DNA from 2 places in the Muricoccus vinaceus genome. Region 1 is predicted to be linked to the other one. Evidence: riboswitches for the same ligand, from Rfam matches in the RefSeq annotation. Region 1 holds a riboswitch; the other holds the start of a gene.

Evidence for each region. Region 1 has a riboswitch for thiamine pyrophosphate ahead of thiC (phosphomethylpyrimidine synthase ThiC). Riboswitches for the same ligand answer to the same signal wherever they lie in the genome.
Region 2: another riboswitch for thiamine pyrophosphate. It lies ahead of ACFFIC_RS08035 (ABC transporter substrate-binding protein); the one in region 1 lies ahead of thiC (phosphomethylpyrimidine synthase ThiC).

The regions. Positions count from the first base shown of each region.
Region 1 covers NZ_JBHLVZ010000002.1:710,462-725,815, reverse strand. The annotation lists partial or broken gene uvrC (excinuclease ABC subunit UvrC) at 1-1,262, opposite strand, end outside; gene folB (dihydroneopterin aldolase) at 1,585-1,980, opposite strand; gene ACFFIC_RS05195 (SDR family oxidoreductase) at 1,977-2,783, opposite strand; gene ACFFIC_RS05190 (nucleoside deaminase) at 2,858-3,337, opposite strand; gene ACFFIC_RS05185 (SDR family NAD(P)-dependent oxidoreductase) at 3,418-4,191, shown strand; gene ACFFIC_RS05180 (SDR family NAD(P)-dependent oxidoreductase) at 4,188-4,898, shown strand; TPP riboswitch at 4,935-5,063, shown strand; gene thiC (phosphomethylpyrimidine synthase ThiC) at 5,155-6,990, shown strand; gene ACFFIC_RS05170 (Bug family tripartite tricarboxylate transporter substrate binding protein) at 7,069-8,067, shown strand; gene zapE (cell division protein ZapE) at 8,231-9,421, shown strand; gene ACFFIC_RS05160 (hypothetical protein) at 9,509-10,108, shown strand; gene mdh (malate dehydrogenase) at 10,262-11,215, shown strand; gene sucC (ADP-forming succinate--CoA ligase subunit beta) at 11,273-12,466, shown strand; gene sucD (succinate--CoA ligase subunit alpha) at 12,469-13,359, shown strand; gene ACFFIC_RS05140 (SulP family inorganic anion transporter) at 13,602-15,077, shown strand; gene ACFFIC_RS05135 (branched-chain amino acid aminotransferase) at 15,196-15,354, shown strand, end outside.
Region 2 covers NZ_JBHLVZ010000005.1:321,196-336,549, forward strand. The annotation lists gene ACFFIC_RS07960 (hypothetical protein) at 1-286, opposite strand, end outside; gene ACFFIC_RS07965 (peroxiredoxin) at 283-765, opposite strand; gene ACFFIC_RS07970 (YqgE/AlgH family protein) at 918-1,595, shown strand; gene aspS (aspartate--tRNA ligase) at 1,797-3,665, shown strand; gene ACFFIC_RS07980 (EipB family protein) at 3,695-4,576, shown strand; gene ACFFIC_RS07985 (OprO/OprP family phosphate-selective porin) at 4,593-5,855, opposite strand; gene ACFFIC_RS07990 (hypothetical protein) at 5,982-6,449, opposite strand; gene ACFFIC_RS07995 (PaaI family thioesterase) at 6,595-7,026, opposite strand; gene ACFFIC_RS08000 (MATE family efflux transporter) at 7,023-8,432, opposite strand; gene ACFFIC_RS08005 (alpha/beta hydrolase) at 8,561-9,592, shown strand; gene ACFFIC_RS08010 (fumarylacetoacetate hydrolase family protein) at 9,702-10,547, shown strand; gene ACFFIC_RS08015 (hypothetical protein) at 10,612-11,022, shown strand; gene hpxZ (oxalurate catabolism protein HpxZ) at 11,068-11,451, opposite strand; gene ACFFIC_RS08025 (SDR family oxidoreductase) at 11,485-12,441, opposite strand; gene ACFFIC_RS08030 (PAS domain S-box protein) at 12,665-13,192, shown strand; TPP riboswitch at 13,321-13,426, shown strand; gene ACFFIC_RS08035 (ABC transporter substrate-binding protein) at 13,553-15,130, shown strand; gene ACFFIC_RS08040 (hypothetical protein) at 15,217-15,354, opposite strand, start outside.

The DNA.
Region 1 (15,354 bases):
TAGGCATTGGTGCCCTGGATGTGGCTGTTGTCGTAGATCTCGATCCGCTCCGGCGTGGAGGACAGGTCGAAGACCTTCGCCACGCCCTCCAGAAGCTCCCCCTGGGCGGCGCCCTCGGCCAGCTTGCGCTCCAGGGCCTCGCGCGCGTTGGTCTGGGCATGCTCCACCGCCGCGCGCTTGTCGCCGCGCTTGGGCGTGTGGACCTCCACCTTGCGGTCGGCGCGCAGCGCCAGGGCCTCGGCGACCAGGGCCGCCTCCGGCAGGTCGTGGGAGACGAGCACCAGGGGCGGGGGTGGCAGGTCGTCGTAGAGCTGGCCGAGGAAGGCGGTGATCACCTCGGCCGGCTCGGCATCGGCCCGGATGCCCGAAAGGAAGAAGGGGCGGTTGCCGTTGTTGCGGCCGCCGCGGAAGAAGAAGACCTGCACGCAGGCCTGCCCCGCCGCCTGGTGCAGCGCCACCACGTCGGCGTCGCCCACGTCCTCCATGTTGATGCGGTCGCGGCCCTGCACGTGGGTCAGGCCCCGGATGCGGTCGCGGATGGCGGCGGCGCGCTCGAACTCCAGGCGCTCGGCCGCCTCCTCCATCTCCTTCGCGAGGCGCTTCTGGATGGAGGGCGTCTCGCCCGAGAGGAACTGCACGGCCTCGCGCACCAGCTCCCCGTACTCCTCCCTGGAGACGCGCTCGACGCAGGGGGCTGAGCAGCGGCGGATCTGGTGGAGCAGGCAGGGGCGGGAGCGGCTGTCGAACACCGTGTCGCGGCAGGAGCGCAGCAGGAACACGCGCTGGAGCGCGGTGAGGGTCTGGTTCACCGCCCAGGCGCTGGCGAAGGGGCCCCAGTAGGAGGCGCCCTTGCGCCTCTCGCCGCGGTGCTTCGTGATCTGCGGATAAGGATGATCTTCCGTGATCACCAGCCAGGGATAGGACTTATCGTCGCGCAGCACGATGTTGTAGCGGGGCCGCAGCCGCTTGATGAGGTTCGCCTCCAGCAGCAGCGCCTCGGCCTCGGAGGCCGTGGTGATGACCTCCAGGTGGCGCGTCTCGAACACCATGCGCTTGAGGCGGTCGGGCAGCTTGTGGACCTGCGTGTAGGCATAGACGCGCTTCTTCAGGCTGCGCGCCTTGCCGACGTAAAGGGCGTCTCCCTTGGCATCGAGCATCCGGTAGACCCCCGGGGAGAAGGGCAGGGTGGCGAGCGCCCGTTCGATCACCTCGCGGCCCTCGAGCGGGGCCAGGGGGGTGGTCTGCTCGTTGGAGAAGGCCATCAGGCTTGTTTCCGTTGGGTTTCCCGGGGGCGAATATGGGTTGTCCCCGGAAGCTGTGGATAAGCTTGTGGAGAGACGTGGGGGACAGTGCGCCCAGGCCCGGCCTGCAAGGCTTCGCGACGCACCTGCCCAAAAACGAGGCAGTTAGATAAGTGACTGATTCCCAACGATCTTCCTTGGCAGAATGCTTTCATGATTCGTTCACATTGACCTCTGTCCCGTGCAGGCGCGCGAACGCCGCGTCCGGGCAACGCCAGGGGATGATTTATTTCAAAACAGCGGGAGGGCGTTGACAAAGGGCTGGGCCGGCAGGTCGCGAGCCTCAGCCCCGCCGCCGCTCCACGCTCACGCCGACCGCCCCGACATGGGGAATGATGTCCGGCTTCTCCACCGTCACGCGCACGGATTCCACGCGCGCATCGTCCAGGCAGGCGACGGCGATGCGCTCGGCGAGGGTTTCGGCCAGGCGGGTGTGCCCCTCGGTCGCGACCGCTTCGGCGCGGCGCGCGATGGCGGCGTAGTCCACCACGCGGTCCAGCCGGTCCGGCCCGATCCCGGCCGGCGCGGCGTCGTCGAGCACCAGAAGCTCGATGCCGATGACCACCCTCTGGGGCGCCGCTTCCTCGCGCGCATAGACGCCGAGGCGGGCCTGGACGGTCATGTCGCGCACGAAGACGCGGCGCAGGCCGCGCGCCGCGTCAGGAATGTAAGCCGTCATTCCTCGGGCGCCGCGTTGGCCCGGGCGGGGGACCATTGCAGGTGCTGGCCCCCGTCGAGCGCGATCATCTGTCCGGTGACGGAGGGCAGGGCCAGGAGCGCGACCACGGCCCCGGCCACTTCGTCCGGGCTCGATCCGCGGGCCAGCGGCGTGCTCTCGCACTGGGCCCGGAACTGCTCGGCGGTCTGGCGGCTGCTGGCGATGGTGGGGCCGGGGCCGATGCCGTTGACCCGGATCCGCGGCGCGAGCGCCAGGGCCATGGACTGGGTCATCGCCCAGAGCGCGGCCTTGGAGACGGTGTAGCTGACGAAATGCGGGGTGAGCGACAGCACGCGCTGGTCCAGCAGGTTCACCACCGCCCCTTCCGCCTCCTCCGGCAGGGCGAGGGCCATGGCTTGGGTCAGCACGAAGGGCGCGCGCAGATTGGGCTCCAGGTGGGCGTCCCAGCTTTCCCGCGTGGCGCTGTCCCACTCGTCCCGGTCGAAGCGGGATGCGTTGTTCACCAGCACGCCCACGGGCCCCAGCCGCGCGGTGGCGTCGGGGATGAGCGATTCGACCTGCGCCTCCCGTGACAGGTCGGCGCGGAGCGCCACGGCCTTGCGGCCCATGGCGCGGATGGCGGCCACCACCTCCTCCGCCTCCGCGACGCTGTGGCCATGATGGACCGCGACGTCGAAGCCCGCGCCGGCGAGGCGCAGCGCGATCGCGCGCCCGATGCGCTTCGCCCCGCCGGTGACGAGGGCGGCGCGCGGGATGCCTGGCGGGATCAGGCCTGCGGGAGCTGGATCGGGGGAAATGGACATGCGGGCGGCAGGATGCCGCCAAAACCGAGCGGCGGGGAGGGGGCCGGCCTTCTGCGGTGATCGGCCACCGGTGATCAGCCCCAGTCGAAGGCGGCCATGCTCCGCAGGGCGTCCTCGCGCAGCAGGTCGCCTCGCAGCGCGATGGGCGTCCATCCGGACCGGGCGTTCACCCAGGGCGCCGCCTGGGACAGGTCGGCGTCCAGCAGGCGCTTCGCCCCGGGCACGTCCGTGCCCCGCGCGGCATAGACCACGCGGGGGATGCCGAGCTGGGCGATCACCACCGCGCACATCAGGCAGGGTTCGCAGCTGGTGTAGAGGGTGGTGCCCTCGGGCAGCCTGCCGCTCCGCAGGCGCCGCAGGGCATCGCGGATGGCCACCACCTCCCCATGGGCGGAGGGATCGCGGTCCGCGCGCACCTGGTTGTGCCCCAGGCCGATCACCGCGCCCGCGGCGTCCACGACCACCGCGCCGAACGGGGCCTGCCCGGCGGCGAGGGCGGCCTCGGCCTGCTGCAGGGCCAGGCGCATGAAGCCCTCGTCCGCCGTGTCGTCCATGCCGCGCCTCTCCCCCAGGGCGTGCCGCCCCGCGGGAAACACCCTTGCCGCCCCGTGGATGCGGTGCCATCGGAACTCGCATGGAAAACGCGCCGCACGCCCACGCCACCGGTCCAGTCGGGATCGCCCAGACGGGGCTTGCCGGCAAGCGCGCCCTGATCACCGGCCATCGCGGCGGGATCGGGCGCGCGATCGTGTCGGTGCTGGAGGCCTCGGGCGCCGTGGTGGAGGGGCTGGACCGGCCCGAGCACGACCTGGGCGACATCGGCTCCATCGCATCCGCGGTGGAGGCCGCGGCGGCGCGCATGGGCGGGCTGGACCTGCTGGTGAACAATGCCGGCGACACGATGATCGGCACGCTGATCGACACCCCGCTGGCCGAGGCCGAGCGGATCATGCGGATCAACTGGCTGGCGCCCTTCGCGGTGATGCAGGCGGCGCTGCCGCACCTGCTGCGCCAGGGCGGGGCGGTGGTGAACATCGCCTCCGACCAGGCGCTGATCGGCAAGCCGGCCTCGGCGGCCTATGGGGCCTCCAAGGCGGCGCTGGCGCAGATGACGCGGGCGGCGGCGCTGGACTTCGCGGCGCCAAAGGAAGGAAAGGGCGTGCGCTTCAACGCTGTCGCCCCCGGCAGCACGGACACGGCCATGCTGCGCGCGGTGATCGCCGACCTCGCCGCCCGCGATCCCTCCCGCCCCCCGGCCAGCGAGGCCGCCTATACCGAGGCCGTGCCGCAGCGCCGCTTCGCCGACCCGCTGGAGATCGCGGCGGTGGTGGCCTTCCTGCTCTCGGACCATGCAAGCTTCGTCACCGGCACCGTCATGCCGGTGGATGGCGGAACCACCGCCGCATGATGGAGGACAACATGGGCGCGGTTCTCGTCACCGGCGGCACGCGGGGCATCGGGCTGGCCTGCGCGCGGCTGCTGGCCGCCCGGGGGCGGACGGTGATCGCCGCAGCGCGGCGCCCCGCCGCCGAGCCCCTGGCGGACGGCATCCGGCACATCCCCTGCGACGTGACCGACCCCGCCTCCGTCCGGGCGCTGTTCGCGGCGGCCGGGCCGGTCGATGCCGTGGTGCTGGCGGCGGGGGTTGCCGGCGGCGACCCGCCCGCGGCGGACGAGGAGCACTGGCGCCGGATCATCGCCTCCAACCTCGACGGCGCCTGGCGCTGCGCCGAGGCGGCGGCGCCCGGGCTGCCGGACAGGCGGGGGCGGATCGTGTTCCTCGCCTCCGTGCTGGGGCTGCGGGCCGTGCCGGACCAGGTGGCCTATTCCGCCGCCAAGCACGGGGTGATCGGGCTGATGAAGGCGCTCGCGCTGCGGCTTGCGCCGCGCGGCATCACGGTGAACGCCCTCTGCCCGGGCTGGGTGGACACCGAGATGGCGCGCGCGCGCTGGGGAGAGCTGGGCATGACGGCCGCGGAGGCCGCCGCCGGCACGCCGACGCGCCGCATCACCGCGGCGGCCGAGGTGGCGGAGATGGCGGCCTATCTTCTCTCCCCGGCGGCGGGGAACGTCACGGGGCAGGCGATCGCGCTGGATGGCGGGGCGGGTCTTTGATCGCTTGACAATGCGAACCCCCCGGGCCGAGGCTGCGCGCCTCACCAGGGGTGTCCCGACAAGGGGCTGAGATACTGCTGGCCGGTCCCGTATGGGGGGCAGCGCAGTGACCCGTCGAACCTGATCCAGTTCATGCTGGCGTAGGGACGGTGCGGAAGCCTGCGGCCCCCCTTGGCGACGTCCTGTCGCCCATCGTGACCGTCCTCCTCCAATCCCCCCATGCGGCGCTGGATCCTTTCCGGAGGGGCTTGCCCGCATGTCCATCGAGACCACCAGCCGGCCGGCCGCGGCTGGCGTGCCCAGCGTCACCACCGGGCCGCTGCCCGCTTCCGCCAAGGTGTTCAGGCCCGGCATCCGGCACCCGCAGCTTCGCGTGCCGATGCGGGAGATCGCGCTCCATCCGAGCGCGGGCGAGCCGTCTGTCACGGTCTATGACGCCTCCGGCCCCTATACCGATCCCGCGGCCGGGATCGCGATCGAGCGCGGCCTGCCCCGCCACCGCCGCGCCTGGTGCGAGGCCACGGGCGACGTTGAGGCCTATGACGGGCGCGACCTGAAGCCCGAGGACAACGGCTTCGCCTCCGCCGACCGCCTCACCCCCGCCTTCCCGGTGCGCCACCGTCCGCTGCGCGCAAAGGACGGCAAGGCCGTGACGCAGCTCGCCTATGCCCGCGCCGGGATCATCACGCCGGAGATGGAATACGTCGCCATCCGCGAGAACCTTGGCCGCGCCCAGGCCCGCGCGGCCATGGCGCGCGACGGCGAGGATTTCGGCGCGGCCATCCCCGACCACGTGACGCCCGAATTCGTGCGGGAGGAGGTCGCGCGCGGCCGGGCCATCATCCCCGCCAACATCAACCACCCGGAGCTGGAGCCGATGATCATCGGCCGCAACTTCCTGGTGAAGATCAACGCCAACATCGGCAACTCCGCCGTCACCTCCTCCATGGCGGAGGAGGTGGAGAAGATGGTCTGGGCCATCCGCTGGGGCGCGGACACGGTCATGGACCTCTCCACGGGGCGCAACATCCACAACATCCGCGACTGGATCCTGCGCAACGCGCCGATCCCCATCGGCACGGTGCCCCTGTATCAGGCGCTGGAGAAGGTCGGCGGCATCGCGGAGGACCTGACCTGGGAGGTTTTTCGCGACACGCTCGTCGAGCAGGCCGAGCAGGGCGTGGACTACTTCACCATCCATGCCGGCGTGCGCCTCGCCCATGTGCCGCTGAGCGCGAGCCGCGTGACGGGCATCGTCTCCCGCGGCGGCTCCATCATGGCGAAGTGGTGTCTGCACCATCACCGCGAGAGCTTCCTTTACGAGCATTTCGAGGAGATCTGCGACATCTGCCGCGCCTATGACGTCTCCTTCTCCCTCGGCGACGGCCTGCGCCCCGGCTCCATCGCGGACGCCAACGACGCCGCGCAGTTCGCGGAGCTGGAGACGCTGGGCGAGCTGACCCAGGTGGCCTGGGCCAGGGACTGCCAGGTGATGATCGAGGGTCCGGGCCACGTGCCCATGCACAAGATCAAGGCCAACATGGACAAGCAGCTCGCCACCTGCGGGGAGGCGCCCTTCTACACGCTCGGGCCGCTGACCACCGACATCGCGCCGGGCTACGACCACATCACCTCGGGGATCGGCGCCGCCATGATCGGCTGGTTCGGCTGCGCCATGCTCTGCTACGTCACGCCGAAGGAGCATCTCGGCCTGCCGGACCGGGACGACGTGAAGACCGGCGTCATCACCTACCGCATCGCGGCCCATGCGGCGGACCTCGCCAAGGGCCACCCGGCCGCGCGGCTGCGCGACGACGCCCTGTCCCGCGCCCGCTTCGAGTTCCGCTGGGAGGACCAGTTCAACCTTTCGCTCGATCCCGACACCGCCCGGTCCTTCCATGACGAGACCCTGCCGAAGGAGGCGCACAAGACCGCGCATTTCTGCTCCATGTGCGGGCCGAAGTTCTGCTCCATGCGCATCTCCCACGACATCCGGGCGGAGGCGCAGAAGGAGGGGATGGAGGCCATGGCCGCCAGGTTCCGCGAAGGCGGGACGCTCTACGTGCCCCTGGGGGAGGGTGCCGCGGACTGAGCGGCGCGGCGGCGGGTTGCATCGCCCGCCGCCTTCCGCTTCGTTTCTGGCCGCAGGAAACGTCCAGGAAGCCGGTCCATGCCCATCCATCGCCGCGCGCTGCTGCCCCTCCTGGCCGCCCCGCTGCTCACGCCCTGCGCGGCGCGGGCGCAGGGGGCCTGGCCCGACCGGCCGCTGCGCCTGATCCTGCCCTATACCCCCGGCGGCGGCACGGATGCGGTGGCGCGGGCGCTGGGCACCCGGCTGAGCGCCGCGCTCGGCCAGCCCGGGGAAGCGGGCCGTTTCCCCGTGGTGGTGGAGAACCGGCCGGGCGCGGGCGGCAACCTGGCGACCGAGCTGGTCGCGGGGGCGCGCCCCGACGGCTACACGCTGCTGATGGGGAACCAGGGGCCGATCTCGGTGAACCCCACCCTGTTCGGGCGCAACCTGAAGGTGAACCCCCAGACCGCGCTCGATCCCGTGGCCATGGTGGCGGAAACCCCGCTGGTGCTGGTGGCCGGCCCCGGAACCCGCGCCACCACGCTCGCGGAGCTGATCGCGGAGGCGCGGGAGAAAAAGGGGCAGATGAACTACGCCTCCCCCGGCAACGGCGCGGCGGGGCACCTGGCCATGGCGCTGCTTCTCCAGCAGGCGGGGGTGGAGGCCACCCATGTGCCCTTCCGGGGCGCCGCGCCGGGGCTGACGGATGTCGCGGCCGGGGTGGTGGCGGCCATGATCAGCACCCTGCCCTCGGTGGCCGGGCTGGTGCAGGGCGGCGTGCTGCGCGCCCTGGCCGTGACCGTGGACAAGCCCGTGGAATCGCTGCCCGGCGTGCCCACCGTGGCCGAAACCCTGCCGGGCTACCGCGCCACCGCCTGGTACGGGATCCTGGTCCCTCACGGCACGCCCGAGCCCATCCGGGCGCGGCTGGAGGCGGCCATCCTCGGCAGCCTGGACTCGCCCGAGCTGGTGTCCAGCCTCGGCAAGGAGGGAGCGGTGCCCTACCCCATGCCGGGCGAGGCGTTCGGACGCTTCATCGCCACCGAGCGGGCGCGCTGGGCGCCGGTGATCCAGGCCGCGGGCATCACCGCGGACTGACGCACCGCCGGCTCCCTTCGCCGCCCGCGCTTTTCCAATTCGCGCAGGGGCTTGGCGCGCACGGCTGAAACGCCGCTTTCACGTCGATTTCCTGCCGCGCGGGGCGGAATGAGGGGGTTCCCGAAGTTGCGAGCGGCGCGCGACCGGGCTAGACCGGCCGCCGATGGACGGCACCACGACCGCACCAGCCCCCGCCGCCCCCGCCGTCTCGGCGGATGTGTCAAAGGGCCCGCTCCCCCTCTACCGCGCCCGCGTGGCGGCGGGAGCCCTGCGCGCGGACCCCGCCCAGGCGCATGCCGCCGAGACCTTGCAGGACCTCTGGCGCCGGCTTCGCGGCTACGACCCGCGCCCGGAGGCCAAGGAGGAGCCGGGGCTGCTGGCCCGCTTCTTCCGCCGCAAGCCCGTGGACGACCAGCCGGGCGGCCCGCCGCTGGGCCTCTACCTCGTCGGCGAGGTCGGGCGCGGCAAGTCCATGCTGATGGACCTGTTCTTCGAGACGGCGGACGTGCCGCGCAAGCGGCGCGAGCACTTCCACGCCTTCATGCAGACCAGCCACCGGCGCATCCACGAGTGGCGCCGGGCCCATGGCGACGCCGCCGACCCGATCCCGCCGCTGGCCGACCGCATCGTGGCCGAGGCCGCGCTGCTCTGCTTCGACGAGTTCCAGGTCCACGACATCGTGGACGCGATGCTGCTGGGGCGGCTCTTCGAGGCGCTGTTCGCGCGGGGCGTTGTGGTGGTCGCCACCTCCAACACGGCGCCCGCCGACCTGTTCAAGGGCAAGCCGGGGCGCGACGCCTTTCTGCCCTTCATCGCGATGATCCAGAAGCGGCTGGAGGTGCTGCACCTTTCGGCGCTTCAGGATTACCGGCGCGACCGCATCCGGGGCCTGCCGACCTGGCACACCCCTCTGGACGGCCGCGCCGAGCGCGCCCTCGACGCGGCCTTCCGCGAGTTGAGCGGCGTCGCCCATGGCGAGCCCTGCTCGCTCACCGTGCTCGGCCGCAAGGTGGAGGTCCCGCAGCACCATCGCGGGGTCGCGCGGGCCGACTTCGACACGCTCTGCGGGGCCTATCTCGGCGCCGCGGACTTCCTGGCGATCGCCACCCACTTCCACACGCTCGTGCTGGACGGCGTGCCAAGGCTGGGGCCGGAGAACTATGACCGGGCCCGCCGCTTCGTGACGCTCATCGACACGCTTTACGAGCACCGCTGCAAGCTGGTCGCCTCGGCCGAGGCCGTGCCCGACCAGCTCTACGAGAAGGGCGAGGGGGCGGCGATCTTCCAGCGCACCGCCTCCCGCCTCATGGAAATGCAGAGCCAGGAATACCTGGCCCTGCCGCATCTGACGTAACGGCTGGCCCGGGAATTGCTCGGCGCGTGCCTGAGGGGGCAGGGCGCCGGGTGGGGATCCGGGGCCGGTTCTTTGGGGGAAAAAACCATGCTGCGTTCCTTTGCCATCGCGCTCGGTGCGGTTGCCGTGCTCGCCGCCGCCCATCCGGCGGAAGCGGCCCGCCAGGGCGAGGCGCGATCCAAGGCCACCCGCGCCGCCGAGCCGGCCCGCGCCGCCGCGCGCCCCGCCAATGCCCGCCCGGCCAATGCGCGCGCCGCCGTTGCCGCCGCGCGCCGCCCCGAGGCCGCCCCGCGTGGCCGCGCCGCGGCCCAGCCCGGCCGCCAGCGCGCCGCCTCGGCCGCGACCGGCCGCCCGGTCTTCTCGGTGCGGGCGGGCAGCCGCCAGCAGGCGCTGCGCTACGCCGACCGGCGCTCGGGCGCGGTGCAGGCCCGGCCGGGGCTGCGCTTCGTGGGGCTGTTCTCCACCCCCGCCGCCGCCGCTTCCCTGCCCGCGCGCTCTGGCAAGTACGGCAAGGCCGCCTATTCCATGAGCCGCGAGGACGCCGACGAGCCCCGCAGCACCGGCCGCATGGGCGTGTGGCATGCCGGCCTGCCCGCCGCCGACGGCGAGCAGATGGATTGCCCCACCGGCACCATGGCGGTGCTGGCCCGCGGCCATTCCGACACCTTCCGCTGCATGCCCATGTGATCCGGACCGTCTCCGGATCAGGGGAAGGGGCGGGGTGCCGGAGGGCGCCCCGCCCCTTTCCGTTGCGGGCCCGCCTTGCCCCTCCGGGCATCCGGGTCTAATGCCTGCCCGCCTTTCTCGCAGTCGCGAGACTCCTCCTCGAAGGAACCCCCCATGGCCCGCAAGAAGATCGCGCTCATCGGCGCCGGCAACATCGGCGGCACGCTCGCCCACCTGATCGGCCTGAAGGAGCTCGGCGACGTCGTGCTCTTCGACGTCTTCGGGGGGGTGGCTGCCGGCAAGGCGCTGGACATCATGCAGTCCTCCCCCGTGGACGACTTCGACAGCGCCATGTCCGGCGGGTCCGACTACTCGGCCATCGCGGGCGCGGACGTGGTCATCGTCACCGCCGGCTTCCCGCGCATGCCCGGCATGAGCCGGGACGACCTGCTGACCAAGAACGCCGGCGTGATGGGCCAGGTGGCCGAGGGCATCAAGAACTACGCCCCGGACGCCTTCGTGATCTGCATCACCAACCCGCTCGACGTCATGGTCTGGGCGCTCCAGCAGAAGTCCGGCCTGCCGGCGCACAAGGTGGTCGGCATGGCCGGCGTGCTCGACAGCGCCCGCTTCCGCCTGTTCCTGGCGCAGGAGTTCAACGTCTCGGTTGAGGACGTGACGGCCTTCGTGCTGGGCGGCCACGGCGACACCATGGTGCCGCTGACGCGCTACTCCACCGTCGCCGGCATCCCCGTGCCGGACCTGATCAAGATGGGCTGGACCACGCAGGAGAAGATCGACGCGATCGTGAACCGCACGGCGAACGGCGGCGGCGAGATCGTGAAGCTGCTGGAGAAGGGCTCGGCCTTCTACGCCCCGGCGGCCTCGGCCATCGCGATGGCGGAGAGCTACCTCAAGGACAAGAAGCGCGTCCTGCCCTGCGCGGTGATGCTGAACGGCGAGTACGGTTTGAACGACTTCTACGTGGGCGTGCCCGTGGTGATCGGCGCCGGCGGCGTGGAGAAGATCGTCGAGGTGCAGTTCACCGAGAGCGAGAAGGCCGCCTTCGACAAGTCCTGCGACGCGGTGAAGAAGCTGGTCGAGGACTTCAAGGCCCTCGGCGTCTGAGAATGCGGGCCGGGGCCCAGGCCCCGGCCCTTTCTGTGTCAGGAAGGCGGATCCCGCATGAACATCCATGAATACCAGGGCAAGGAGCTGCTGAAGCGCTACGGCGTGACGGTGCTCGACGGCTTTGTGGCCCGCACCCCCGAGGAGGCCGAGGCGGCGGCGAAGAAGCTGCCCGGCCCGGTGGTGGTGGTGAAGAGCCAGATCCATGCCGGCGGCCGCGGTGCCGGCCGCTTCACCGACGACCCCAACGGCAAGGGCGGCGTGCGCGTCGTGAAGCCCGAGGGTGCGCGCGAGGCGGCGGCGGCCATGATCGGCCACACGCTGGTCACCAAGCAGACCGGGCCCGAGGGCAAGGTCGTGAACCAGGTCTATGTGGAGGCCGGCTGCGACATCAAGCGCGAGCTGTACCTCTCCCTGCTGGTGGACCGCGAGACCAGCCGCATCACCGTGATGGCCTCCACCGAGGGCGGCATGGAGATCGAGGAGGTGGCCGAGAACCACCCCGAGAAGATCCTCAAGGTCGCGGTCGATCCGGCCTCGGGCCTTTATCCCTGGGCCGCCCGCAAGCTCGCCTTCGGGCTGGGCCTGGAGGGCAAGCAGGTCGGCGTGTTCACCAAGTTCGTGGCCGCCATGTACGACGCCTTCGTGAACCTCGACATGGCGATCGTCGAGATCAACCCGCTGGTGATCACCGGCACGGGCGACGTGGTCGCGCTCGACGCCAAGGTGAGCTTCGACGACAACGCCCTGTTCCGCCACAAGGACATCGAGGCGCTGCGCGACGACAGCGAGATGGACCCGAAGGAGCTGGACGCGGTCAAGAACGACCTGAACTACGTGGCCCTCGACGGCGAGATCGGCTGCATGGTGAACGGCGCGGGCCTGGCGATGGCCACGATGGACATCATCAAGCTCTACGGCTCCTCGCCCGCGAACTTCCTCGACGTCGGCGGCACCGCCAACGCCGAGCGCGTGACGGAAGCCTTCCGGATCATCACCTCGGACGTCAACGTCAAGGCGATCCTGGTGAACATCTTCGGCGGCATCGCCAAGTGCGACATGATCGCCAACGGCATCGTCGAGGCCTCCAAGGCGCTGACGCTGAAGGTGCCGCTGGTGGTCCGCCTCGAGGGCACCAACGTGGAGCTCGGCAAGAAGATCCTCGCCGAGAGCGGCCTGGCCATCATCCCGGCCGACAACCTTGCCGACGCCGCCCAGAAGGTGGTGGACGCCGTGAAGAAGGCGGCCTGATCATGTCCGTTCTCGTTGACCGCCACACCAAGGTCATGACCCAGGGCTTCACGGGAGCCCAGGGCACCTTCCACGCCGAGCAGGGCATCGCCTACGGCACGAACTACGTGGGCGGCGTGACGCCGGGCAAGGGCGGGCAGACGCACCTCAACCTGCCGGTCTTCGACACGGTGGCCGAGTGCGTCGAGGCCACCGGCGCCGACGCCTCCGTCATCTACGTGCCGCCGCCCTTCGCCGCGGACTCCATCCTGGAGGCCATCGCGGCGGAGATGCCGCTGATCATCTGCATCACCGAGGGCATCCCGGTGATCGACATGATCAAGGTCAAGCGCGCGCTCTCCGGCTCCAGGTCCCGCCTCATCGGGCCGAATTGCCCGGGCGTGATCACGCCGGAAGCCTGCAAGATCGGCATCATGCCCGGCCACATCCACAAGCGCGGCTCGGTCGGCATCGTGTCGCGCTCGGGCACGCTGACCTATGAGGCGGTGGCGCAGACGACGGCGGCCGGCCTCGGCCAGTCCACCTGCGTCGGCATCGGCGGCGACCCCGTGAAGGGCACGGACTTCCAGGAGGTGCTGGAGATGTTCCTGGCCGATCCCGAGACCAAGCAGATCGTCATGATCGGCGAGATCGGCGGCCAGTCCGAGATCATCGCGGCCGAGTTCCTGGGGCGCGAGAACAAGCCGGGCAGCAAGAACTACAAGCCCGTGGTCGGCTTCATCGCGGGCGCCACGGCCCCCCCGGGCCGCCGCATGGGCCATGCGGGCGCCGTCATCTCCGGCGGCAAGGACACGGCGGAAGCCAAGATGGACGCCATGCGCTCGGCGGGCATCTTCGTGGCCGACAGCCCGGCCGCGCTGGGCTCGACCATGGTGAAGGCCATCGGCGCCTGAACAAGGCCGGCACGGTTGGTTGAACAGCACGCCGCCGGGGCTTCCCCGGCGGCGTGTTGCGTTGCAGCATCCCTTCTGCCAGTTTGCCGGGATGAACAGGATCCTGATCGCCCTGCGGAACGCGCCGCCCTGAGCCGAGGCCCCGCGGCCCCGCCGCGGAACCCGGCTTCCCGCTGACCGCCGATCCTGTTTCATCGCGCCGCGCCCAAGATCCCCGGCGCCGTGCCTCCCGGAAGTATCCCATGACCGCTGCCCGACGCGCCCTCTCCGAGTGGTCGCCCAACATCACGCGCGACCTGCTGGCCGGAACCGTGGTCGCCCTTGCCCTGATCCCGGAGGCCATCGCCTTCTCCATCATCGCCGGGGTGGACCCGAAGGTGGGCCTCTACGCCTCCTTCTGCATCGCGGTGGTCACCGCCATCGCGGGCGGGAGGCCGGCCATGATCTCGGCCGCCACCGGTGCCACCGCGCTGGTGATGGTGACCCTCGTGCGCGACCACGGGCTGGACTACCTCCTGGCGGCGACCCTGCTGACCGGGGTGTTGCAGATCGCCGCCGGGTATCTCCGGCTCGGGGATCTCATGCGGTTCGTGTCGGGCTCCGTGATCACCGGCTTCGTCAACGCCCTCGCCATCCTGATCTTCCTGGCGCAGCTTCCGGAATTCGTCGGTGCCGGTCCGGTGTTCTACGCGATGGTCGCGGGGGGGCTCGCGGTCATCTACCTGTTGCCGCGCCTGACCCGGGCCGTGCCCGCGCCGCTGGTGACCATCGTGCTCGGCACCGCCCTGGCGGTGTGGCTGGGGCTGGACCTGCGGAACGTCGGCAACATGGGCGAGCTGCCCTCCGAGTTGCCCCATTTCCTGCTGCCCCAGGTTCCGCTGACCTTCGAGACGCTGCGGATCATCCTTCCCTATTCCGTGACCATCGCCATGGTCGGACTGCTGGAATCCATGATGACGGCGGCCATCGTGGACGAGATGACGGACACGGCGAGCAACAAGAACCGGGAATGCCGGGGCCAGGGGTTGGCCAACATCGCTTCGGGCCTGTTCGGGGGCATGGCGGGCTGCGCGATGATCGGGCAGTCCGTCATCAACGTCACCTCCGGCGGGCGCGGGCGGCTGTCCTCCCTCTGGGCTGGGGTGTTCCTGCTCTTCCTGATCCTCGTGCTGGGGGAGTGGGTGCGGCGGATCCCCATGGCGGCGCTGGTCGCGGTGATGATCTTCGTTTCCGTCAGCACATTCCGCTGGCGCTCGGTGCTGGCCCTGCGGACCAATCCCCGCAGCTCCAGCTTCGTGATGCTGGCCACCGTGGCCGTGACGGTCGCCACCGGCAACCTGGCCCAGGGCGTGCTGGTCGGCGTGGTGCTCAGCGGATTGTTCTTCGCCCAGAAGGTGATGCGCGCCTTTTCCGTCACCTCCTCCCTCGAAGGCGCGACCCGCACCTACGGGGTGACCGGCCAGATCTTCTTCGCCACCGCCGGCGCCTTCCACGATGCCTTCGACTTCCGGGAAGGGGTGGAGCGCGTCGTGATCGACCTGTCCCGCGCGCATTTCTGGGACATCACCGCGATCGGCGCGTTGGACCGGGTGGTGCTGAAGCTCCGCCATCACGGCGTGGAGGTGGAGGTCGCCGGGCTGAACGCGGCCTCGGCCACCATGGTGGAGAGGCTCGGCACCCATCACCGCGAAGGGGCCAGCCTGTCCGTCGGCCATTGATCATAGGTCATGGACCCTGACGGATTCACATGGGTGGAATGTGCGTCCGCGATTTCCGCCCATGCCCGCGTTGCGCTAGCATGGGCCACCAAGCAACAATATTGCGGAAGTGGGCGCCATGACCATGGACATCAGCTTCACCCGGACGCGGGCACCGCTTTCCCGACCCGATGACACCTCGCTTTCCTTCGGCAAGGTCCTGACGGACCACATGTTCATGATGAACTACGAGCAGGGGCGCGGCTGGCACGACCCGCGCGTGGTTCCCTATGCGCCC
Region 2 (15,354 bases), on a different contig from region 1:
GCAGGCTGCGGAGGTTGGCGCTGACCCGGCGGCGGGCGGGATGGGCGGCGGCGGCCATCACGGCCGCCGGGTTCTCGCCCCGCATGGCGGCGCGGCCGGCGGCGAACCAGCCCTCGGTGAAGGCGCGCTGCTTCTCCAGCGCCATGCGGGTCAGTTCGGCCCCGGCGCTGTCGGGCTTGGACAGCAGGGCGGCGGAGCGCAGCGTGAAGACCCAGCCCGCCTGCCAGGCGTAGAGGGGCCAGTTGGCCTTGAGGTCCCCAGGCTTTGCATTCCGGCTGCGGCTCATAGCTGGGCCAACACGGTCTCGGCGCTGCTGACGCCGAAGGCGCCGGGCTCCTCGACCCCGACATAGGTCACGCGGCCGTTCTTCACGACGAGGGCGAAGCGCTGGGCACGCATGCCGAGGCCACGGGCGGTGAGGTCCTGTTCCATGCCGAGGGCCTTGATGAAGGCGGCGGAGCCGTCGGCCAGCATGATGACTTGGTCTTCCACGCCCTGGTCGCGGCCCCAGGCCTGCATCACGAAGGCGTCGTTCACGGCGACGCAGGCGATGGTTTCCGCCCCCTTGGCCCTGAGCGCCGCGGCCTGCTGCACGAAGCCCGGCAGGTGCTTGGCGGAGCAGGTGGGGGTGAAGGCACCGGGGACGCCGAAGAGAACGGCGGTGCCGGTGCCCAGCAGGGTGGCGGGATCGACCTCGCGCGGGCCCTCGGCGCTGGCCTGCATGATCTTGACGGAGGGGATGGCGTCGCCGGTCTTGATGGCCATGGGAGGTCCTTGCGGGGTGGGATCGGCACAGTTTCGCCGCCGCTTCCGTGGCGCTGTCAACGGGCGGGCCGGGCCGGGGTTTGCGCGCGGGCTTTGCGCTGAAGCTGCGCGGGCGGGTTGCAGCACCGGGGGCGTGCTGCCATGTCAGCGGCATGACGCGGCGCCCGAAGGACACGGCTCCCCCTCCCCTCCCCCTCGACGAGGACCTGGAGGACGAGGCGATGGAAGCCCCCCCGATCCAGCTTTCCCGCATGGCACGCCCGCCTTCGGAAGAGGGCTGGCTGGGCGGGCAGCTGCTGATCGCCATGCCCAGCATGGAAGACCCGCGCTTCGCCCGCGCGGTGATTTGCCTTTGTGCCCATTCGGCGGAGGGGGCGATGGGGATCGTGCTGAACCGGGCGATCGAGAACCTGACTTTCGATGACCTCCTCAAGCAGCTGGACGTGAGCCCGGTTCCGCCGGCGCGGCGGATCCGGCTGCATGCCGGGGGGCCGGTGGAGGGCGGGCGCGGCTTCGTGCTGCACACCCAGGATTGGTCCAGCGAGGGCAGCCTGACGATGGAGGGCGGCTTCGCGCTGACGGCCAGCGTGGACATCCTCAAGGCCATCGCGGGCGGCGGCGGGCCGCGGCAGGGGCTGCTGGCGCTGGGCTATGCGGGCTGGGGGCCGGGGCAGCTGGAAAGCGAGATCCAGCACAATGCCTGGCTCAACGTTTCGCCGGACGAGGCGATCCTCTTCACCGAGGAAGACCAGGACGCCAAGTGGCGGCGGGCACTGGCCAAGTTGAAGGTGGATCCCCTGCTGCTCGTGGGGACCGCCGGGCGGGCCTGAGCGGCCGCGGCTCCCCGGCTGGGGGCCGGGGAAGGGGACAAGCGCTTCGGGTTTGCCGTGGAGCGCCGGGGCGGGACAAACGCTTTGCGTTTGCCCTGGGTAAAGCGGGACAAACGCTTTGCGTTTGCCCTGGGCTTGACACCCGGGGCCGGCCTGCCGCTCTTGCCGCCCCCAACACGACCAGCATCAGGCCCTTCCACCATGCATGCCTATCGCACCCACACCTGCGGCGCGCTCCGTGCGTCGGACGCCGGCAGCACCGTCCGGCTTTCCGGCTGGGTGCACCGCAAGCGCGACCATGGCGGGCTGTTGTTCATCGACCTCCGGGACCATTACGGGCTGACGCAATGCGTGTTGCCCCAGGGGTCGCCGGTGTTCGAGGCGGCGGACAACCTGCGGCCGGAGAGCGTGATCACCGTGACCGGCCAGGTGGTGGCGCGCGAGGCGGGCACGGTGAACCCGAAGCTGCCGACGGGCGAGGTCGAGCTGCGGGTGGTGGAGCTGTCCGTGCAGTCGGCGGCCGAGGTGCTGCCGATCCAGGTGGCGGGCGACCAGGAGTTCCCGGAGGAGCTGCGGCTGCGCTACCGCTTCCTCGACCTGCGGCGGGAAAAGCAGCACCGGAACCTGATGCTGCGGGCGGGGGTGATCGCCTCCATCCGGCGGCGGATGATCGAGCAGGGCTTCACCGAGTTCCAGACGCCGCTGCTGACGGCGAGCAGCCCGGAGGGAGCGCGGGACTTCCTGGTGCCGTCGCGCCTGCATCCCGGCAAGTTCTATGCGCTGCCGCAGGCGCCGCAGATGTTCAAGCAGCTGGCGATGGTGGCGGGCTTCGACCGCTACTTCCAGATCGCGCCGTGCTTTCGCGACGAGGCGGCGCGGGCGGATCGTTCGCCCGGCGAATTCTATCAGCTCGACTTCGAGATGAGCTTCGTGACCCAGGAGGACGTGTTCGCGGCGATCGAGCCGGTGATGCACGGGGTGTTCGTGGAGTTCGGGGCCGGGCGCACCGTGACCCCGGCGCCCTTTCCGCGGATCGCCTATGACACGGCGATGCTGGAATACGGCTCGGACAAGCCGGACCTGCGGAATCCCATCAAGATCACGGACGTGACGCAGCACTTCGCGGGTTCGGGCTTCGGGCTGTTCTCGAAGATCGCAGCCTCGGGCGGGATCATCCGGGCCATTCCGGCGCCCGGCGCCGCGGACAAGCCGCGCGGCTTCTTCGACAAGCTGAACGAGTGGGCGCGGGCCGAGGGCGCGGGCGGGCTGGGCTACATCCAGTTCGCGCAGGACGGCGCCAAGGGACCGATCGCGAAGAACCTGGAGGCCGACCGCGTGGAGGCGATCCGCGCCGCCTGCGGCTTGCAGCCGGGGGATGCGGTGTTCTTCGCCGCCGGCAAGAAGGAGGACGCGCAGAAGTTCGCGGGCGCGGTGCGGACGCGGCTGGGCAACGAGCTGGGCCTGATCGAGGAGAACGCCTTCCGCTTCTGCTGGATCGTCGATTTCCCGATGTACGAGGAGAACGAGGAGAAGCCGGGCGGGATCGACTTCTCGCACAACCCCTTCTCGATGCCGCAGGGGGGACTGGAGGCGCTGAACTCCATGAACCCGTTGGATATCAAGGCTTTCCAGTACGACATCGTGTGCAACGGGATCGAGCTTTCCTCGGGGGCGATCCGCAACCACCGGCCGGACATCATGATCCGCGCCTTCGAGATCGCCGGCTATTCAGCGGACGAGGTGGAGGCGCGCTTCGGCGGCATGCTGAACGCCTTCCGCTACGGCGCGCCGCCGCACGGGGGCTCCGCGCCGGGGATCGACCGGATGGTGATGCTTCTGGCCGACGAGCCGAACATCCGCGAGGTCACGCTGTTCCCGCTGAACCAGCAGGCGGAGGACCTGATGATGGGGGCTCCGGCCGCCATCGAGCCGGGGCGGTGGAGGGAGCTGTTCCTGAAGCCCGACGTGCCGCCGGCCAAGGGGGCGGCCAAGGCCCCCTCCCCCGCCGCGAATGCGGGCGAGCAGGGCGCGGCTGTCACGCAGGGTGCAACGGCGGCCAAGAGCACCTAAGTCAGCGCGTGAACCGGAAAGGCACCTCGATGCGCCTGCGCTCTCTTCTCGCCGTCACCACCGCCCCCGTCCTCGCGCTGGGGGCGGCCCTTGCGCTCGCGGGGCCGGCCCCCGCCCAGCCCGCACCCGCGGCGGCACCCGGGGCGGCCCAGGCCCCGGCCGCCCTGCCGGGGTCGGAGGCGATGGTGCCTCACCGCGGGGCCTATCGCCTGACCTTCGACAAGTCGCGCGACAGTTCGGACATCGCCCGCGCCGAGGGCGTGATGTTGTTCGAGGTGCTGGATGCCTGCGACGGCTGGGCGAGCCGGCAGCGGCTGTCCATGCGGCTGCAGGACCGGGACGGGCAGGCGATCGAGACGGCCTCCGACTACGCCACCTGGGAAAGCAAGGACGGGCGGCGGCTGCGCTTCTCCATGACGCAGATGACCGGGGGCGCGGTGAGCAACCGCATCACCGGCGAGGCGGTGCTCCAGCCCGATGGCTCGGGGGTGGCGAATTACGAGCAGCCCAAGCCGGCCCAGGAGAGGCTGCCGGCGGGGACGCTGCTGCCGATGGCCCACACCATCCGGGCGATCGGGGCGGCGCGGGCGGCGGAGCGCATCCTGAACGTGCCGCTGATGGATGGCACCAGCGAGGACGGGTCGCAGGAGAGCACCACGATCATCTCCCCCTGGCGGCGCGAGGGCGACGCGCAGCCGCGCTTCCCGCTGCTGGGCGGGCAGGAGAGCGGGCGGATGCGGATCGCCTTCTTCGGCAAGGACAGCAATGGCGGGGGCGCGGCCTCGCCGGACTACGAGGTGGGGCTGCGCTACTATGCCAATGGCGTGGCGGACGAGCTGAACATGGACTTCGGCGAGTTCTCGGTGAACGGGCGGCTGGAAACGCTGGAAGCCGTGCCCGGCGGCTGCTGAGCGTTTCGCGCCGCCCTCAAAGGTTGAAGGCGGCGCGGAGGCCGATGGCCTGGAAGTTCCGGTTCTCCGGGCCTCCGCCCGACCCGGACAGGGCGGTCGTGCCGTTCTGGTACTGGGCGGCGAGCCGCAGGCGGTCGGTGGGATACCAGTTCAGCGCCACGGTCCAGATCGACTGGCGCGCGCCGCGCGATCCCTCGCGCAGGTCCACGGTGCTGTAGCGGGCGCCGAGTTCGAGGCTGCCGAGCGGTCCCTCGGCTTTCGGGCGCTTCCAGGTGGCGCTGGACTCCGAGCGCTGGCGGGGCGGGCCGGACAGGGGATAAAGGGCCTGGACGTACCAGCCCTCGTGGCGCGGATCGGGGCCGGAGACGGCATCGACCGCCACGCGCTGCCAGAGGCCTTCGACATAGAGCGGGCCGAAGCGGGCGGAGAGTTCGGGGCCCGCGGCCCAGGCGCCATCGGCGCGGACCGTGCCGCTGTCCAGGAAGCGGCGGCTGTCCACGCGCAGTTCCGGGTAGTCGCGCAGGCGGATGCTTTCCGCGCCGGGGCTGGTGCCCGGGTGGAACTGCGCCGCGGCATCGAGGCCGAACTGGAGCTGCAGGGCGGGGCTGTCCACCGCCAGGACCACGGCGCGCCCGACGAGGCCGCGCTGGCGTTCGTCGTCGGGGGTGGAGGCCACGCCGCCGGTGACGTAGCCGCTGGCGTTCCAGCGGGCGCCAGCCGTGCCGATGGCGCCGTTGCCCTCGATGCCTGCGGCCAGGCGCGTGCTGCCGGAGGCGAGCGAGGCCACGACGTTGCTGATCGCCGCGCGCTCCAGGAAGGGCAGGTCGAAGGAGGAGCCGGCATAGTCGGGCAGGTGCTGCAGCTGGAAGGCGCCCGCGCGGATGGTGGCGCCCGGCAGGGCGGTATAGGCGATCTGGGCCTCGTAGAACTCGCTGTAGTCGTTGGGCGCGGAGCCGCCGAGCTCCCAGGTGAAGGCGTAGGAGAAGTCCCGCAAAAGGGTGCCCTGAGCGCCCAGCCGGGCGCGCCGCATGTTCACGCCGCTGCGGAAGCCGCCCGGCTGGTCCTGGCCGAAGAAGGAGCCGGCATCGGCATCCAGGCGGAGCGTCGGGCGCAGCGTGAAGGCGCCGTCGCCGAGCTGGAGGGTGGGCTCCGGGCCATCCCAGCGGAGGCCGTCGGGGGAGCCGCCTGCCTGGTTGCTTTCCCCGGCCGTGGCGCCCCCGCGGGCGGGGACGGCGGCGAGGGCGAGGCACGCGAGGAGCAGGCCGGGACGGGACAGCATGATGATGCCTGGAACTCCGGTTGGTTCGGAGCCTCAGTAGCGGCTGTTGCGGCTGGCGTACCTGATCTTCGCGTGAGCGGGCGCGATGGGCGGGATCGGACCGCCCTTTCCGTTCCGCTGTGGGGTTCAGCGCGAGGGCATGGCGCCGAGCTTGTCCAGCAGCACGGCGGCGGCGTCCACGCAGGCGCGGGTGGGCTCGCCCTCTGCGCAGTGGATGTGGATCTCGGCATCGTCGCGCTGGAAGTGGAAGCTCGCGGCGCGGGAGGGCGGCGGGCCGCGGTGCCACCCGCGCATGGGGCCGTGGGCCTCCATCATGCCGGGGCCGCGCGGGCCGGAACCGGGCATCCCAGGGCCGGGCATCCCGGGGCCGGCCATGCCGGAGCCTCCCATGCCGGAGCCTCCCATGCCGGGGCCTCCCATGCCGGGGCCTCCCATGCTGGGGCCGCGGGGGCCGGGCGGCGGCGGGGACGGAACGGGTGCCTGGGCCTGGGGCGGCGCGGAGTCGGCCGGGGCGGGCTGGGCCAGGGCCAGGCCCGAGGCCGCCAGGGCCAGGGGCAGCGAAAGCGCGGTGGCGAGGAACAGCGATCTGCGCATCGTGGCGTCTCCGTTTTCCGGATGATCCGGGAAGAGCATCCTGGCGCGAACAGGGTTTCCCGAGCGCGGCGGGACGCAACCGATCGTAACGGGATCGGTCCGGCAGGTCACTGCCCAGATCCGTGCGGCCGATCAGCCGGGCGGATCAGTCGGGCAGCACGGCGCAGGTGATGCGGGAGACGCAGGCCAGGCGGCCGTCGGGGCGGCGGATCTCGGTTTGCCAGACCTGGGTGGAGCGGCCGGTGTGCAGGGGGCGGCACTCCGCCGTGATCTCCTGTCCCTCCGGCACGGGGGCCAGGTGGTTGGCGTTGATCTCGATGCCCACGACGTGGAAGCCCTCGGGGCTGGCCAGGAAGGCACCGACGCTGCCCAGCGTTTCCGAGACGACCAGCGAGATGCCGCCGTGCAGGACGCGCCAGGGCTGGACGTGACGGTGGTCCAGCACCATCGCGCCGCGGAGGAAATCCGGGCCGATCTCCGTGATCCGGAGGCCGAGGTGGCCGGAGGCGCTGCTGGCGAGGCGCTCGGTCGCCTCCTCCGCGCTCGCGGGTTTCTTCCAGATGGGGGCGGTGCTCATGGGGCGATGGGGGCAAGGCGCGCGCGCGGCGTCAAGCCGCCCCGGCGCGACAGGCCTGCCCAGCGCCAGCTCATGGCGCCGGCGACGCCGAGCAGGCCGATGACGAGGCCGGCCCAGATGCCGGCGGGGCCGAACCCGGCGGGGAAGGCGAGCGCCAGGGCGGCGCTGAAGCCCAGGGCCCAGTAGCCCCCGGCGGCGATCAGCATGGGCACGCGGGTGTCGTGCAGGCCGCGCAGCGCGCCGGCGCCGACCACCTGCACGCCGTCGCTGAGCTGGAACAGGCCCGCCAGGAACAGGAGGGTGGCGGCGAGCGCCGCTGTTTCCGGACCTCCGGGGTTGGCCGGGTCGAGGAAGAGGGCGACCAGGGCTTCGGGCGCCAGCAGCATCAGGGCCGCCATGGGGGCCATGAAGGCCGTGGACAGCAGGATGGCCGCCCAGCCGGCGCGCCAGGCCGCGCGCGGCCGGCCGGCGCCGATGGCCAGGCCCACGCGGGTGGTCGCGGCCTGCCCCAGGCCCAGCGGGATGGCGAAGGTGGTGGAGGCGATCTGGAGCGCGACGGCGTGGGCTGCCACCGCCCGGGCACCGAAGGCGCCCATCACCAGCCCCACCGCGCTGAACAGCCCGATTTCCAGCAGCATCTGGGCGGAGATGGGCAGGCCCAGGCGCAGGAGCTTGACGAGGCGGGCGGCATCCAGGCGCCAGAGGCGGCCGAAGAAGCGGTAGCGGCGGAGGCGCCGGTCGCGCAGCACGAAGAGGACCAGCGCCGCGAACATGAAGGTGTCCGCCACGGCGCCGGCGATGCCCGCGCCCTGCACCCCCAGCGCGGGCAGGCCGAGATGGCCGAAGATCAGCGCCCAGCCGAGGACGGCGTTCAGCGGCACGGCCAGCACGCCGATGACCAGCGGCGGCCAGGGCCGGTCCAGCGCCGCCATGAGGCCGCGCAGGGTGAGGAACATGCCGAAGAAGGGGATGCCCCAGAGCACAGCGCGCATGAAGCGCTGCGCTTCCTCGGCCAGGGCGGGATCCTGGCCCAGGGCGCGCAGCACGGCGCCGCCCTGCCAGAGCAGCAGCATGCCGGGGATGGCCGCCAGCACCGCGCCCCAGAGGCCGGCGCGCAGCGTGCGGCGCATGGCGCGCGCATGGCCGACGCGGCGCCCCCGCTCCTGCGCGAGCATGGCCGCGGCGGCGAAGGACAGGCCGAAACCGGGTGAGAGCATGGTCCAGAACAGGGTGCCGGACAGGGTAACGGCGGCCAGTGCCTCGGTGGAAAGGTGGCCGAGGAAGGCGGCATCGGTGGCCAGGAGGGCCATCTGCGAAAGGTTGGTGAGGGCCAGGGGCCAGGCGAGGACGAGGGTGGCCCAGGCTTCCCTCCGCCATTCTGCCGCTTCGGACGTTCTGCTGTTCATGGCCCCCATCTGGGGCGGCGCAGGCGATCTCCCCAGGTTGGCGGCCCCAGGTTGGCCACCTCGGCGGTTTGGTGTGTCATGCGCCGCGCGCCGCGCTGGCGGGGCGGAATGGTCCAGGAGAAAGCACGATGCAGCGCCGCGTTGTTATGGCGAGTCCTTTGATCGGGGCGGCGGCCCTGGCCCTGCCGGCCGCGGCCCAGCCCGCGGGGGTTGTGATGGACGAGGTCCTGATCGCGGGCTCGCAGCCCGGAACGCAGATCTACCTGCGCAACAAGCGGCCGGAGGCGGCGGCGGCGGCCCGGCCCGACCGGGTGGTGCTTTGCGTCCACGGCGCGACCTATCCGGCCAGCACGGCCTTCGACCTCGCGCTTTCGGGCGTGTCGTGGATGGACTACATGGCCGGGCGGGGCTTCGACGTGTGGAGCCTGGATCTCGCGGGCTATGGGCGCTCCACCCGCCCGGCGGGGGAAGTGGGCACGCCGCCGACGCGGGGCGAGCAGGCGGTGGCCGACATCGCCGCGGCGCTGAAGCACATCCGCGAGGCCCGGGGCGTGACCAGGACCGGGCTGATCGGCTGGTCCTGGGGCACGTCGCTGGTGGCGCGCTTCGCCGCGGACAATCCGGGGCTGGTGGACCGGGTGGTGCTTTACGCGCCGCTCTGGCTGCGCGATCCGGCCAACCGCGGGGCGGTGCCCGTGCCCGAGGGGCCCCTGCAGCCCTATCGCACCGTGACGCGGGCGCAGGCGCGCGAGCGGTGGCTGGCGGGGGTGCCGGACAACAAGCGGGCCGCGCTGATCCCGCCGGGCTGGTTCGAGCACTGGGCGGACACGACCTTCGCGACCGACCCGGAGGGATCGCGCCAGGTGCCCTCCGTGCTGCGCGCGCCGAACGGCGTGTTGCAGGACATCCGGGACCACTGGGATGCGGCGAAGCCCTTCTACGACCCGGCGAAGGTGACGGTGCCGGCGCTGCTGGTGCTGGGGGAATGGGACCGGGACACGCCGCCCTCCATGGCCAACACGCTGTTCCCGCAGATGGTGAACTCGCCGGGCAAGCGGCTGACGATCCTGGCGGAGGGCACGCACACGATGATGCTGGAACGCAACCGCGGCGCGCTGTTCCAGACGGTGCAGGTGTTCCTCGAGGAAAGCTTCGGCTGAGCGCCGCGCTTGCCGGGCGGGCCCGGCCAAGCGAAAGAAGCGGGCGACGGGGTTATGGGCGCGCGTTGGTGAACCGCGCGCCCCGGACGAAACGCGGGAAAGAGAAACCATGAAGCTGCTGCGATACGGTGCCCCGGGCGCCGAGAAACCCGGGATGCTGGACGCGCAGGGGGTGATCCGCGACCTTTCGGGCGTGGTGCCCGACCTGTCGGGAGAGGTGCTCTCCCGGGCGGGGATCGCGCGGCTGGCGGCGCTGGACCCCTCGGCCCTGCCCGCCGTGGAGGCGGGGGTGCGGCTGGGGCCGCCGGTCGGGGGGACGCGGAACTTCGTCGCGATCGGGCTGAACTACGCCGACCACGCCGCGGAAAGCGGGGCGGCGGTGCCCAAGGAGCCCATCATCTTCCTGAAGTCGCTGAACACGCTGGCGGGGCCGGACGACGAGATCGCCATTCCCCCCGACAGCCAGAAGAGCGACTGGGAGGTGGAGCTGGCCATCGTGATCGGGACCACCGCGCGGCGGGTTTCCGAGGGAGCGGCGCTGGACCACGTGGCGGGCTACGCGGTGTGCAACGACGTGTCCGAGCGGGAATGGCAGCTCGAGCGTGGCGGCACCTGGGACAAGGGCAAGAGCGCCGACGGCTACGGCCCGGTGGGGCCCTGGCTGGTGACGGCGGACGAGGTGCCCGACCCGCAGGACCTCGCCATGTGGCTGGAGCTGGACGGCAGGCGGATGCAGGACGGCTCCACGCGCACGATGATCTTCGACGTGCGGACGCTGGTTTCCTATGTGTCGCGCTTCGTGACGCTGCATCCGGGGGACATCATCACCACGGGCACCCCGCCGGGCGTGGGGCTGGGGATGAAGCCGCCGGTTTATCTGCGGCCGGGGCAGGTGATGCGGCTGGGGATCGAGGGGCTGGGGGTGCAGACCCAGCGGACCGTGGCCGCGACGTAGCGCGGGGACGCGGGACGGGGCCGCGGGTGCCCCGTCCCGCGCGGCGGGGCTGGAGGAGGTCGGCATGAGCGATGTGGGGGCGGAGGAGGCGATCCTCGGCCGGCTGGCGCGGGCGCACCGGCAGTGGCGCGAGGAACAGCCGCCTCCCCCGCCGCCGCCGCCGCCGGAGGAATTCGAGCGGCTGATGCAGCAGATCTTCCGCGACGTGCAGGCCGAGATGGACAATCCGGAGCACGCGGACGTGGTGGCGCTGCGCCAGGCACGGGAGGACCCGGTGCTGGCGGTGATCGGGGCGCAGATCGGGATCGTGGGGTGGCGGCTCTATGCCAGGGGCGGCGCGCGGCTGCTGGAGCGCAGCTTCCGGCGGCTGGAGCGCGACGGGCATCCCGGCTTCGTGGCAGCGGTCCAGCGGGCCTGGACGGGGATCGGCCTGGCCGACGAGGCGGGCGGCGTCTGGGAGGGGCCGGGGCGCTGAGGTGGCGGCCCATCGCCCTGCTGGTGCGGGGATGGGCCGGCCGGGTCAGCCCCCGGCGATCACGCTCACATGCGCCGAGACCACCCGCCAGCCCTCGGGGAAGCGGGCCCAGGCCTGGCTCTGGCGGCCGACCTTCCCGGCCATGCCGTCGCGGTGGAACATCGTGTTGGCGGTGGCGAAGTCGCGGCCGTAGGTGGTGATGACGGTGCGCGACAGGCTGCGCATCAGGCCCACCGGGGGGCGGGCGCGGCGGAAGGCGCGGATCTCGTCCATGCCGTAGAGGTTCTCGGCGGCGCCGTAGCGGATGGTCTGCGGGGCGTCGCGGAAGAGTTCCTCCAGCACGGGCACGTCGTTGGTGATCAGCGCCTGCTCGTAGCGGGCGAAGGCGGCCTCGACCTCGGCGCGCACCTCGGGGATGTCGATCTCCACGCGGGGGTCCTTTCGGGGTTCGGGGTTCGGGGTTCAGCGCCTGCGGACGAACCAGAAGCCGATGATCCCGGCCGCGGCCCACCAGGCCTTGGGGGGAATCCGGACGGCCGCTTCCTTCCGCAGGCCGCCATACACGCCATGATCCGTGGGCGCCGTGAAGAGGTTGCCATCCGTCGGCGCGGCCTTGGGGGCCTTTCCGAGGCCGCGGCGCATCACCTTTCCCATGGCCCAGCGGATCGGCGTGGGCGCGAGGGTGGACACCATGCGCATGGCCCAGGCGGAGGCGCCGACCGGGGCGGCGTTGCGCGGGTTCTCGATCAGGCCGGCGATGGTTTCCGCCACCGTGAAGGGGGAGGTGACGGGGCCGCCGACCTCGATCCGGTGGCCGGAGTGGTTGGCGCCGTGATGGAGGCCCGGCGTGTCCACCACGGCCGGGAAGACGTCGCAGACATGGATCTCCGGCCGGTCCTGGAGCTCGGCGCGCAGGGATTCCGAGAAGGCGCGGGCACCGGCCTTGGAGGCGGCATAGGAGGCGGCGAAGGGTGTGGGCACCCAGGAGCCGATCGAGAGGGTGTTGACCAGCACGCCGTGGCCCTGCCGCTTGAACAGCGGCAACACGGCATGGGCGCCGTGGATGCCGCCCATCAGGTTGGTCTGGACCGTGCGGGCATGGGCCTCGACCGGCACCTCCTCGAAGGGGCCGATGGCGCCGATGCCGGCGTTGTTGATCCAGACGTCGATGCGGCCGAAGCGGATGCGGGCGGCCTCGGCGAGCTGGCGCACGGCGAAGGCGTCGGTGACGTCGGTGGGGAAGGCGATGGCCTCGGCGCCCAGGCGCTCGCACTCGGCGCGCACGACCTCCAGCGTGTCGGGGCGGCGGGAGGCGAGGACGAGATGGGCGCCGCGCCGGGCGAGAAGCTGGGCGGTGGCGCGGCCGATGCCGCTGGAGGCGCCTGCGATGACGACGACGGCGCCGGGAATGCGGGGCATGGGGGTTCTTCCTCGGGGGTGGGCGGTGGCCTGCGGGGCGATAACCGGGGCGCGGGGCGCGGGTTCCCTGCGGGCCGGCGGAGGGTGCTTCCTGGTTTTCCGCGAGGCGGTGACGAGATTGTTTCGAAGGCAGGAACACACGAATGACTTGACGCTTTGTCCGGCGTTCTCACGTCCGCAGTGATCGAAGAGGCGGCAACGTGCATTCAGCGGGATCACCGGATTGATCGACCTCTGCTTCGGCCTGGCCCTGAGCGACGAGGAAGGCCGCCTGACGCAGGTGGACCGCACGCTGTGCGAGCTGCTGGGCTATGAGCCCGCGGCCCTGGTGGGGCGCACGATCGAGGCGCTGACCCATCCCGACGACTGGCCCGCGAGCCGCCAGCTGCTGGAGCGGCTGCGGCTGCACGACGAGCCGTTCAGCCTGGCCAAGCGGTATGTCCGGGGGGATGGCTCCGTGTTCTGGGCGCAGGCCTATGTGTCGCTCGTGCGGGACCTGCGGGGGTTCAGCGTGGTGTCGGCGATGATCCGGCCGGTGCTGCCGGCCACCCCCGTGCTGGCGCCCGGCCCGGTTCTGCCGGCGGTGGTGAACGAAGGGCTGGAGCGGGTGGCGGCGGAGAGCATCGCGCGGCCCGGGTCGATGCGGGAGGCGGGACGCAAGCGCCGGGGCTCGCCGGCCGGACGGCGGAGCACGGGGCTGGACCTGTCGGCCTTCGATGCGGGTCCGCCGCCGGGGCAGCTGCTGAACTGAGGCGCGCGGGCGGCCGCGCCCGGTGCGGCAGTGCGGTGCCCGCCGCGTGACGCGCGGTGGTGGCGCGCATCACGCAGGCTTGGCGGCGCCCGGACTTGCGCCGGTTCCACGGCGCTTCCATACCGCCCGAGGACACCGGGGGGAGCCCATTTCGGGCTGAGAGGCGGGGCAACCCGCGACCCCTGGAACCTGACCCGGTTCGGACCGGCGTAGGGATCGGTGCACCATGAGGACCACGCGCCCGCCTCGTGCGGAACCGCCCGCTTCCGGCCTTCGCGGCCGGCGGGGCGTTCGCGCGCACGTGGCCGCTCCGGTGCTCCCCCTCCCCTGCCCTTCCCGGGCGGGCTGGAGGAAAACAGGATGCACCGCCGTTCCCTGCTGACACGCGCCGCCGGGGCGCTGCCACTCGCCCTGCCCCTGGCGCATCCCGCGCTCGCGCAGCCGGCGCGCGCCCGGACCCTGCGCTTCGTGCCGCAGGCGGCGCTGACGGCGCTGGACCCGATCGTTCAGAACGCGACCATCAGCACCACGCACGGCTTCTGCGTGTTCGACGTGCTGTTCGCGACCGACGCGAAGCTGAACATCCACCCGCAGATGGCGGCCGGGCACGAGGTGAGCGCGGACGGGTTGCGCTGGACCATCAGGCTGCGGGACGGCCTGCGCTTCCATGACGGCGCGCCGGTTCTGTCCAGGGATTGCGTGGCGAGCCTGAAGCGCTGGTGCGTGCGGGACCTGTTCGGGCAGATCCTTGCGAAGGCGGTGGCGGAATGGGGAGCGCCCGATGACCGCACGCTGACGATCCGGCTGAACCGGCCCTTCCCGGCGATGCTCTATGCGCTGGGCAAGCCCGCCGGCGTGCCGCCCTTCATCATGCCCGAGCGGCTGGCGGCGACGGCGCCCGACAGGCCCGTGCCGGAGATGGTGGGCAGCGGGCCCTGGAAGTTCGTGGCCGGCGAGTTCAACCCGGGCAGCTTCGTCGCCTATGCGCGCAACGAGGCCTACCGGCCGCGCGACGAGGCGGCGGAGGGAGCCTCGGGCGGCAAGCGCGTGAACTTCGACCGGCTGGAGTGGCACATCATCCCGGACGGGGCGACGGCGGGAGCGGCCTTGCAGCGGGGCGAGGTGGACTGGGTGGAGTATCCCCTGCCCGACCTGCTGCCGCTGATGGCGCGGGACCGGAACATCCGCACGCAGATCTACGACCCCACGGGCTTTCTGGGCGTGATCCGGTTCAACCACCTGCACGCGCCCTTCGACAAGGTGGAGGTGCGCCGCGCGGTCAGGGACTGCATCAGCCAGCCCGACCACATGGCGGCGGTGGCGGCGCCCGGCGACTGGCGGGAATGCCATGCGCTGTTTCCCTGCACCCTGCCGGGGGTGGAGGAGTTCCCAAGCCCGCCGCGCGACATCGCGAAGGCGCGGGCCGCCATCCGGGCCGCGGGGGCGGAAGGGGCGAAGGTGGTGGTGATCAACCCCACCGACTTCGCGGCGGTGGCGCCGCAGGGGCGCCTGGCGGCGGATGTGTGCCGGCAGCTCGGCTTCGAGGTGGACCTGCAGGAGATGGACTGGGCGGCGATGCTGTCCCGCCGGAACTCGCGCGAGGATGCGTCGCACGGGGGCTGGAGCATCTACCCCACCAACTTCCCGTCGGCCTCCATCGCCAATCCGGCGGTGAATTCGGGCATCCGGGGCGACGGGCCGACGGCCTGGTTCGGCTGGCCGTCCGATCCCGCCACGGAGGCGGGGATCGAGAGGTGGCTCTATGCGTCCGATGCGGCGGCGCAGGCCGAGGCCTTCGCGGCCGTGCAGCGCTCGGCCTGGGAGCATGTGGGCTTCGCGCCCAGCGGCCTGTTCGTGCTGAAGACCGCGTTCCGCTCGGACCTTTCGGGCGTGTTGCAGGGACCGAACCCGTATCTGTGGAACCTCCGGCGCGGGTGAGCGCGGCGGCCTGACGCGGAAAGGGGCCGCCGGCAGTGCCGGCGGCCCCTTTCGTCTTCAGCGCGGCGCGGAAGCCGCGCCAGCGGTCAGGAGTGCTGGCCGCCGCCGCCGGTGGCGCCGCTCAGCTCCAGGAAATTCTGGGCGGGGGAGCGGTTGGTGTCGGCGAGCGGGGTGCGGCTGGCGGAGGCGGCGGGCGCGTCGGGCACGGTCATCACGCCGTCCAC